2 linked regions of the Microbispora sp. ZYX-F-249 genome follow. The protein of the gene in region 2 binds, or shares a complex with, the protein of the main gene of each other region. Links are inferred from orthologs where the notes say so. Each region holds a gene or a part of one and is shown on either strand. Other genes may lie near its edges.

Region 1 (3,107 bases), on a different replicon or contig from region 2:
CGGCCGTACGGCACCATTAAATGCCGGGGCCCTACTACTTGGAGTAGAGCTCGACGATCAGCTGCTCCTGGACCAGCGTGTCGATCTGCTGGCGGACCGGGAGCTGGTGCACGAGGATGCGCATGTTCTCGGCGGAGACGCCCAGCCAGGCCGGGACGGTCTTGTCGCCGGCGGTCGCGCGGGCCACCTCGTACGGAAGCAGGTTGCGCGACTTCTCGCGGACCTCGATGATGTCGTGCTCGCGGACGCGGTACGACGGGATGTCGACCTTCTTGCCGTTCACGAGGAAGTGGCCGTGGCGCACCTGCTGGCGGGCCGCGTCACGCGACTCGGCGAAGCCGGCGCGGTAGACCACGTTGTCGAGACGGCTCTCCAGGATCTGGAGGAGGTTCTCACCGGTCTTGCCCGCCTTGCGGTTGGCTTCCTCGTAGTAGTTGTGGAACTGCTTCTCGAGGACGCCGTAGATGCGGCGGGTCTTCTGCTTCTCACGGAGCTGGAGCTGGTACTCCGACTCCTTCGGACGGCCGCGGCCGTGCTCACCCGGCGGGTACGGGCGGATCTCGATGGGGCACTTGGCGGACTCGCACTTCTTGCCCTTGAGGAAGAGCTTGGTCTTCTCACGGCGGCAGAGCTTGCAGTCCGGACCCGTGTAACGAGCCATTTCTCTCTACTCTCCTGAGCTCAGACGCGACGGCGCTTGGGCGGACGGCAGCCGTTGTGCGGGACCGGGGTCACGTCCTGGATGGACCCGACCTCGAGGCCGGTCGCCTGCAGCGAACGGATCGCGGTCTCACGGCCGGAGCCGGGGCCCTTGACGAAGACGTCGACCTTCCGCATGCCGTGCTCCATGGCGCGGCGGGCGGCGTTCTCGGCAGCCATCTGGGCGGCGAACGGGGTGGACTTACGGGAGCCCTTGAACCCGACGTGGCCGGCGCTGGCCCAGGAGATCACGTTCCCGTTCGGGTCGGTGATCGAAACGATGGTGTTGTTGAACGTGCTCTTGATGTGGGCGTGCCCGTGAGCGACGTTCTTCTTTTCCTTGCGGCGCACCTTCTTCGGTGCGCCCTGGCGGCTCTTCGGCGGCATTTAAGCGCTATCTCCTGGCAGTGGCTGCTAAGGACTACTTCTTGCCCGGCTTCTTCTTGCCGGCGACGGTCTTCTTCTTACCCTTGCGGGTGCGCGCGTTCGTCTGCGTCCGCTGACCGTGGACAGGCAGCCCCTTGCGGTGCCGGATGCCCTGGTAGCAGCCGATCTCGATCTTGCGTCGGATGTCGGCCTGAATCTCGCGGCGGAGGTCGCCCTCGATCTTGTAGTTCGCCTCGATGAAGTCACGCATCGGGACGAGCTCGGCGTCCGTGAGCTGGTGGACGCGCAGATCGGGGCTGATGCCGGTCGCGTCAAGGATCTCCTTGGCGCGGGTGCGGCCGATTCCGAAAACATAGGTGAGAGCGATCTCCAGCCGCTTGTCGCGGGGGAGGTCGACGCCAACCAGGCGGGCCATGGTCGGGCATTCTCCTTCAATGTGGCGGAGGTCTTGCGCCGCACTTCCCCTCCCATGCCCGGGCGAGGGCCCCGGCCTCCGACCGGGGGTCTCCCGCGTGGTACGGCTTGCGCCGCCTGCGCGGGTGTGTGACGCGATTTCGTTGTTCCGGCCCTCACGCGGCTCGAGCCCGCCACATGGGCGGACTCAGCAGGGGCCTGGTGGCGACGTACTGAGAGCTGGGCTCAGCCCTGGCGCTGCTTGTGGCGCAGGTTGTCGCAGATCACCATGACACGACCGTGCCGGCGAATCACCTTGCACTTGTCGCAGATCTTCTTGACGCTCGGCTTGACCTTCATAGTCCTTATTCGTTCCGCATACGGCCCGTCCCGCTGGCGGGGTGGGCTACTTGTACCGGTAGACGATCCGTCCGCGACTGAGGTCGTAGGGGCTCAGCTCCACGACCACCCTGTCGTCGGGCAGGATCCTGATGTAGTGCATCCGCATCCGCCCGCTGATGTGGGCCAGGACCTTGTGACCGTTGTCGAGCTGCACCCGGAACATGGCGTTCGGGAGCGACTCAATAACAGTGCCCTCAATCTCGATGGCGCCGTCTTTCTTGGCCATGGCCCTCGCGTTTCACAGATCGGATCGTCAGAGGCTTCGGAACACTAAGCAGCCGCGACCTTCGGGGCGCTTTCAGAGAGCGGCGACCAGCCAGGCCGCCTAGGCGCAAAGGTCATAGTGAACCGACAAAGGAGTGTACGACAACCCGGGCCGAATTGCGAAACGACGGCAGGGGTCCCGACACAACCAGATCACAGGGTACCCCCGGCGAAGGCCGGTGGCCAATCCCACGCCGGCGGGGATCGCGTGGTGGAGGGGAGACCGCCACACCCGCCCGCCCGGCACCGCCGAAATGCCGGGACGGGGCGGATGTGGCCTCATCACCGCGGGGGCACGGCCCGAGTGGTGCCGTACGTCGCGACACCGGACATCTACCCGCCCGCGGCTCCCGCGACGGCGGCTCTCAGGTAAAGAACGCTCAGGAGTCGCGCCGCTGGGACTGTCCGCCCGTGCCGGAGATCGTGTTGATGAGAAGGACGACCCCCCAGGGGCCCATCACCCACAGCGGCCACGGATAGACGAAATGGCCTGAGCCGATGAAGGCGAGGAGCCAGAAGAGCCAGGTCATGGCGCTGACCCCCGCCCACGCGGTCCAAGCGGACCTCAGGCTGCGCGCCTTGTCGTCAGGCCGGACCGGGCGGGCCCCTTGCGCGGGCTCGACGGCGGCCGGCAGGCGGTGCAGGTCGATGCCGGGCAGGTCGGAGGTGAGCCTGGCCAGTTCCCCGTACGTACGGCTCTGGTAGACCTGCTCCAGCCGCTCGTTGAACTCGTCGAGGGTGAGCCTGCCCTCGGCCACGTGCTCGCGCAGCGCCGCGGCGACCCGGTCACGGTCACCGTCCGAGGCCCGCATCTCCGGCGCTGCCGCCATCATCATCTCCCGGCTGTTCGAGCGATATGACCATTATGGTGCAGGCGCCGCCAGGACGGGCGGAGCCGTCAGGACGTCTCCCCCACCTCGGCCCCGGCGCCCCCGAAGCGGGAGGCGCCTCCGTCGAGCGCG
Region 2 (4,837 bases):
ACCCGTCCCTCGACGAGCGCACCGTGCAGCCGTCGCTCGACCAGTTCCTCAGTGTCGTCCGCAACGACGGCGGCACCGTGGAGAAGGTCGACGTCTGGGGCCGTCGCCGCCTGTCCTACGACATCGCGAAGAAGTCCGAGGGCATCTACGCCGTGGTCGACCTGACCGCCGAGCCCGCCACCGTGAAGGAGCTGGACCGCCAGCTCAACCTGAACGAGGGCATCCTCCGCACCAAGGTCATCCGCCCCGAGCTTCACTGAGCTCAACTGGCACAACCCCGAAGCCCGGCGGTTTGTCGGGCCCGGGCCGTACTCTGAGCCCTTGACGGCTCAGCTGACGGGATAGGAAGGCGAAAGCGACCGATGGCAGCAGGCGACACACAGATCACCATCGTCGGCAACCTTGTCGACGACCCGGAGCTGCGCTTCACCCCCACGGGGCAGGCCGTGGCCCGGTTCCGCATCGCGTCCACTCCGCGGTTCCTCGACAGGCAGACCAACGAGTGGAAGGACGGCGAGGGCCTGTTCCTCACCTGCAACGTCTGGCGGCAGGCGGCGGAGAACGTCGCCGAGAGCCTCCAGCGCGGCATGCGGGTGATCGTGCAGGGACGGCTGCGCCAACGGTCGTACGAGACCAAGGAAGGCGAGAAGCGCACGGTCTACGAGGTCGAGGTCGACGAGGTCGGCCCCTCGCTCCGCAACGCCACGGCGAAGGTCAACAAGACCACGCGCCAGGGCGGTGGTGGTGGCGGCGGCTTCGGCGGCCCGGCGAACGACCCGTGGGCGACCGCGGCGCCCGCTCCCCAGGGGGGCTTCGGCGGCGGCGGTGGCGGCGGCTTCGGCGGCGGCCCGCAGGGCGGTGGCGGCTTCGGCGGCGACTTCAGCGACGAGCCGCCCTTCTAGGTCGGGCCCTTCCGGTCCCAACCACTGTAAACACAACCGAGCGACCATTCCCGCTTCATGCGGGGCTCTGAGAGGAGCACCACGATGGCGAAGCCGGCGATTCGCAAGCCAAAGAAGAAGGTTTGCCTTTTCTGCCACGACAAGATCTCCTACGTCGACTACAAGGACACGGGGCTGCTGCGGAAGTTCATCTCCGACCGCGGCAAGATCCGTGCCCGCCGGGTGACGGGCAACTGCACCCAGCACCAGCGCGACGTGGCGACCGCTATCAAGAACGCCCGTGAGATGGCCCTGCTGCCGTACACGAGCACCGCGCGCTGAGAAAGGAGACTCAGGACAATGAAGCTCATCCTCACCACTGAGGTCTCCGGCCTCGGCGCCCCCGGCGACATCGTCGAGGTCAAGGACGGCTACGGCCGCAACTACCTCATTCCCCGTGGCTTCGCCATCCGGTGGACCCGCGGCGCCGAGTCGCAGGTCGCCTCGCTGAAGAAGGCGCGTGCCGCCCGCGAGATCCGTGACCTGGGCTCCGCCAAGGAGGTCGCCGGCCAGCTCGGCGCCCTCAAGGTGCGGCTCAAGACCCGCGCGGGCGAGTCGGGCCGGCTGTTCGGCTCGATCACGACCGGCGACATCGCCGAGGCCGTCAAGGCCGCCGGCGGTCCGCAGCTCGACCGCCGTCGCATCGAGATCGGTAACGCGATCAAGAGCGTCGGCACCCACAAGGTGAGCGTCCGGCTGCACCCGGAGGTCGCCGCCACCCTCGATGTCGAGGTGGTCGCGGGCTGACACCCGCAGCAGTCCGTCGAGGGCCCTTCTCCGCACGTCGGAGAGGGGCCCTTCGCGGTTCCGCCGAGGCGGGGGAGATTCCCCTCAGGTAAACAAGGGTTATACGGAACGCTAGTATCTTGCCGTCCGATTCAGCGGATTTCGTGGTAAGTCCCCCCGATGGAGGCTGTGATGCGCCGTCCTACTCTCCTGCTGGCGTCCGGCGCCCTTGTGCTGGCGGCCGCCGCCTGCGCACCGGCGAACGACACCTCCACCACCGCGAGCGGCGCCGCGAGCCCGGCCGGATCCGCGGCCGCGAACGCGTGCGCCAAGGAGAGCCTGAAGCTCACCACCCCGGGCAAGCTCACGATCGGCACCGACAAGCCGGCGTACGAGCCGTGGTTCAAGGATGACGATCCCGCCAACGGGCAGGGCTTCGAGAGCGCGGTCGCCTACGCGGTGGCCGAGAAGATGGGCTTCACCAAGGACGAGGTCGCCTGGACGGTCGTGCCGTTCGACTCGTCGTTCGCCCCAGGGCCCAAGCAGTTCGACTTCGACGTCAACCAGGTCTCCATCACCCCCAGCCGGGCCAAGGCCGTCGACTTCAGTCAGGGCTACTACACGGTCAAGCAGAGCGTGGTGGCCCTCGGCGGCACGAAGTTCGCCTCCGCCACGAGCCTCGCCGAGCTCAAGGACGCCAAGATCGGCGTGCAGGCCGGCACCACCGCGCTGGAGGCGGTGCGGTCGGTCATCCAGCCCGCCAAGGACCCGAGCGTGTTCAACCAGCAGGTCGACGCGGTCAACGCGCTGAAGAACAAGCAGATCGACGCCATCGTCGTCGACCTGCCGACCGCCTTCTACGTCACCGCCGCCCAGGTGGAGGGCTCGAAAATCGTGGGCCAGTTCGCCGCGAACGGCGGGCAGCCCGAGGAGTTCGGCCTGCTGTTCCAGAAGGGCAGCCCGCTGGTGAGCTGCGTGGACAAGGCGCTCGGTGAGCTGAAGTCGTCCGGTCACCTCGCGCAGATCGAAAGCCAGTGGCTGACCGCCGCCGCGGGCGCGCCGGAGCTGAAGTGACCGAGGGGGAGGCCGCCGGCTCGCCCTTGTGGGTGAAGAGCGAGCGGCAGCGTCGCCGGGAGGCGGAGCTGCGCGCCCGCGGGCGGCGGTCGGTCTCGGTCGCCACCGCGTCCACGATCGTCGTGGTGGTCGCCCTGGTCGTCGTGATCACCAAGTCGCCCGGCTGGCCGCGGGTGCAGGCGACCTTCTTCAGTCCCGAGGCGTTCGCGAAGGCACTGCCCGACGTGCTGCGCGGGTTCCTGCTCAACATCGAGATGTTCCTCGTCGCCGAGGTGTTCATCCTGGTGCTGGGGCTCCTCGTCGCGCTGGTCCGCGGCCTGCGGGCGCCGGTGTTCTTCCCGCTGCGCGCGCTCGCCGTGCTCTACACCGACGTCTTCCGCGGCATCCCGACCATCCTGCTCATCTACCTGGTCGGGTTCGGCATCCCGGCACTCGAACTGCAGGGCACGCCGCGCGACCCGGTCACGCTCGGCATCATCGCGCTGGTGCTGTCTTACAGCGCGTACGTCGCGGAGGTATTCCGTGCGGGGATCGAGTCGGTGCACCCGAGCCAGCGGGCGGCGGCGCGGTCGCTGGCGCTCACACAAGGGCAGACCCTGCGTTATGTGGTGCTGCCGCAGGCGGTGCGCCGGGTGGTTCCGCCGTTGCTCAACGACTTCGTCTCGCTCCAGAAGGACACCGCTCTGGTCTCCGTGATCGGCCCACTGGAGGCGCTGCGGCAGGCCGGGATCCATGCCCAATACGACTTCAACTACACGCCCTATCTGGCGGCCGCGCTGCTGTTCATCGCGCTGACGGTGCCGATGGCCCGGTTCACCGATCATCTCGCCGCCCGGGCCGTCCGGCGCCAGACGGGAGGCGGAACGGCATGAGCCTGCTCAAGGTCGAGGGCGTCTGGAAGCACTATCACGGGCTGAGCGTGCTGCGCGGCATTGACCTGGAGGTCGCGCCGCACGAGGTGGTCTGCCTGATCGGAGCCTCCGGCTCGGGCAAGTCGACGCTGCTGCGCTGCGTCAACCTGCTGGAGTCGATCGACGACGGTGCCGTCTACCTCGACGGCACCGAGATCACCGACGTCCGCACCGACGCGGACGACGTCCGCCGCCGCATCGGGATGGTGTTCCAGGCCTACAACCTGTTCCCGCACATGACCGTGCTCGACAACATCACGCTCGCGCCGCGCAAGGTGCACGGCGTGCGGCCGGAGGAGGCCGAGGCCCGGGCACGGGAGCTGCTCGACCGGTTCGGGCTGGCCGACAAGGCGGGGGAGTATCCCGACCGCCTGTCCGGTGGTCAGCAGCAGCGGGTGGCCGTCATCCGCGCGGTCGCGACCGGCCCCCGCCTGCTCCTGCTCGACGAGGTCACCTCCGCGCTCGACCCCACGCTGGTCACCGAGGTGCTCGGCGTGATCCGCGAGCTCAAGGAGACCGGGATGACGATGATCCTGGCCACTCACGAGATGGGCTTCGCCCGGGACATCGCCGACACCGTGTGCTTCCTGGAGGGTGGCGTGCTGCTGGAGAGCGGTCCGCCCGAGCAGATCTTCAGCTCGCCGGAGCACCCTCGCACCCGGGCGTTCCTCCAGCGCGTGCTGGAGGCCCGCCGCATGTGAGATCAGGCGGCGGTCCGCGAGGCCCCGGTGACCATCCAGGCGGTTCCGTACGCGCGGAGGGAGAGCGTGACGAGCCGGGCGGCCATCCAGGCGCCGAGCGCGAGCCACAGGCCGACCAGGCTGCCGGCGACGGCGGCGAACGGCAGGTAGGCCAGCGTCGTCCACAGCCCCGCCCAGGCCAGGTAGCGCTGGTCGCCCGCCCCGATGAGGACCCCGTCCAGGACGAACACGACGCCCGCGACCGGCTGCAGCAGCGCGACCGGCCACAGCACGGCGAGCAGCTCGGCGGCCGTCTCGCCCTGCGCGTCGAACAGGGCGGGGACCAGCGGGCGCGCCAGCAGGACGGCGGCGCAGAAGACGACGCCGCACGCGACGCCCCAGATGACCATGCGCCGGGTGGCCGCGCGGGTGCGCTCGGTGTCGCCCGCGCCCAGCGCCCGGCCCGTGATGGCCTGCCCCGCGATGGCGATGGCGTCGAGGGCGA

What was found.
Region 1: rplI (region 2) and rpmJ share a complex: the UniProt entries of both Bacillus subtilis proteins name them as parts of the 50S ribosomal subunit. The link is inferred for Microbispora sp. ZYX-F-249 from one-to-one orthologs.

What each region holds. Positions count from the first base shown.
Region 1 is NZ_JBDJAW010000006.1:268,018-271,124, forward strand. The notes cover bases 283-3,107. They hold rpmJ (50S ribosomal protein L36), read right to left. Parts: upstream 1,840-3,107; coding sequence 1,726-1,839; downstream 283-1,725. Other genes in these bases: rpsD (30S ribosomal protein S4), read right to left, coding at 283-661; rpsK (30S ribosomal protein S11), read right to left, coding at 682-1,086; rpsM (30S ribosomal protein S13), read right to left, coding at 1,121-1,501; infA (translation initiation factor IF-1), read right to left, coding at 1,886-2,107; AAH991_RS10815 (DUF1707 SHOCT-like domain-containing protein), read right to left, coding at 2,526-2,981. Outside these bases: more of rpsD, read right to left, coding at 35-282.
Region 2 is NZ_JBDJAW010000001.1:396,543-401,379, reverse strand. Bases 1-2,964 are described here. They hold rplI (50S ribosomal protein L9), read left to right. Parts: upstream 1-1,241; coding sequence 1,242-1,688; downstream 1,689-2,964. Other genes in these bases: AAH991_RS01800 (amino acid ABC transporter permease), read left to right, coding at 2,738-2,964; AAH991_RS01805 (ABC transporter substrate-binding protein), read left to right, coding at 1,860-2,741; rpsR (30S ribosomal protein S18), read left to right, coding at 987-1,223; AAH991_RS01820 (single-stranded DNA-binding protein), read left to right, coding at 363-902; rpsF (30S ribosomal protein S6), read left to right, coding at 1-260. In the rest of the region: more of AAH991_RS01800, read left to right, coding at 2,965-3,613; AAH991_RS01795 (amino acid ABC transporter ATP-binding protein), read left to right, coding at 3,610-4,353; AAH991_RS01790 (MATE family efflux transporter), read right to left, coding at 4,356-4,837. UniProt on the Bacillus subtilis protein: Binds to the 23S rRNA.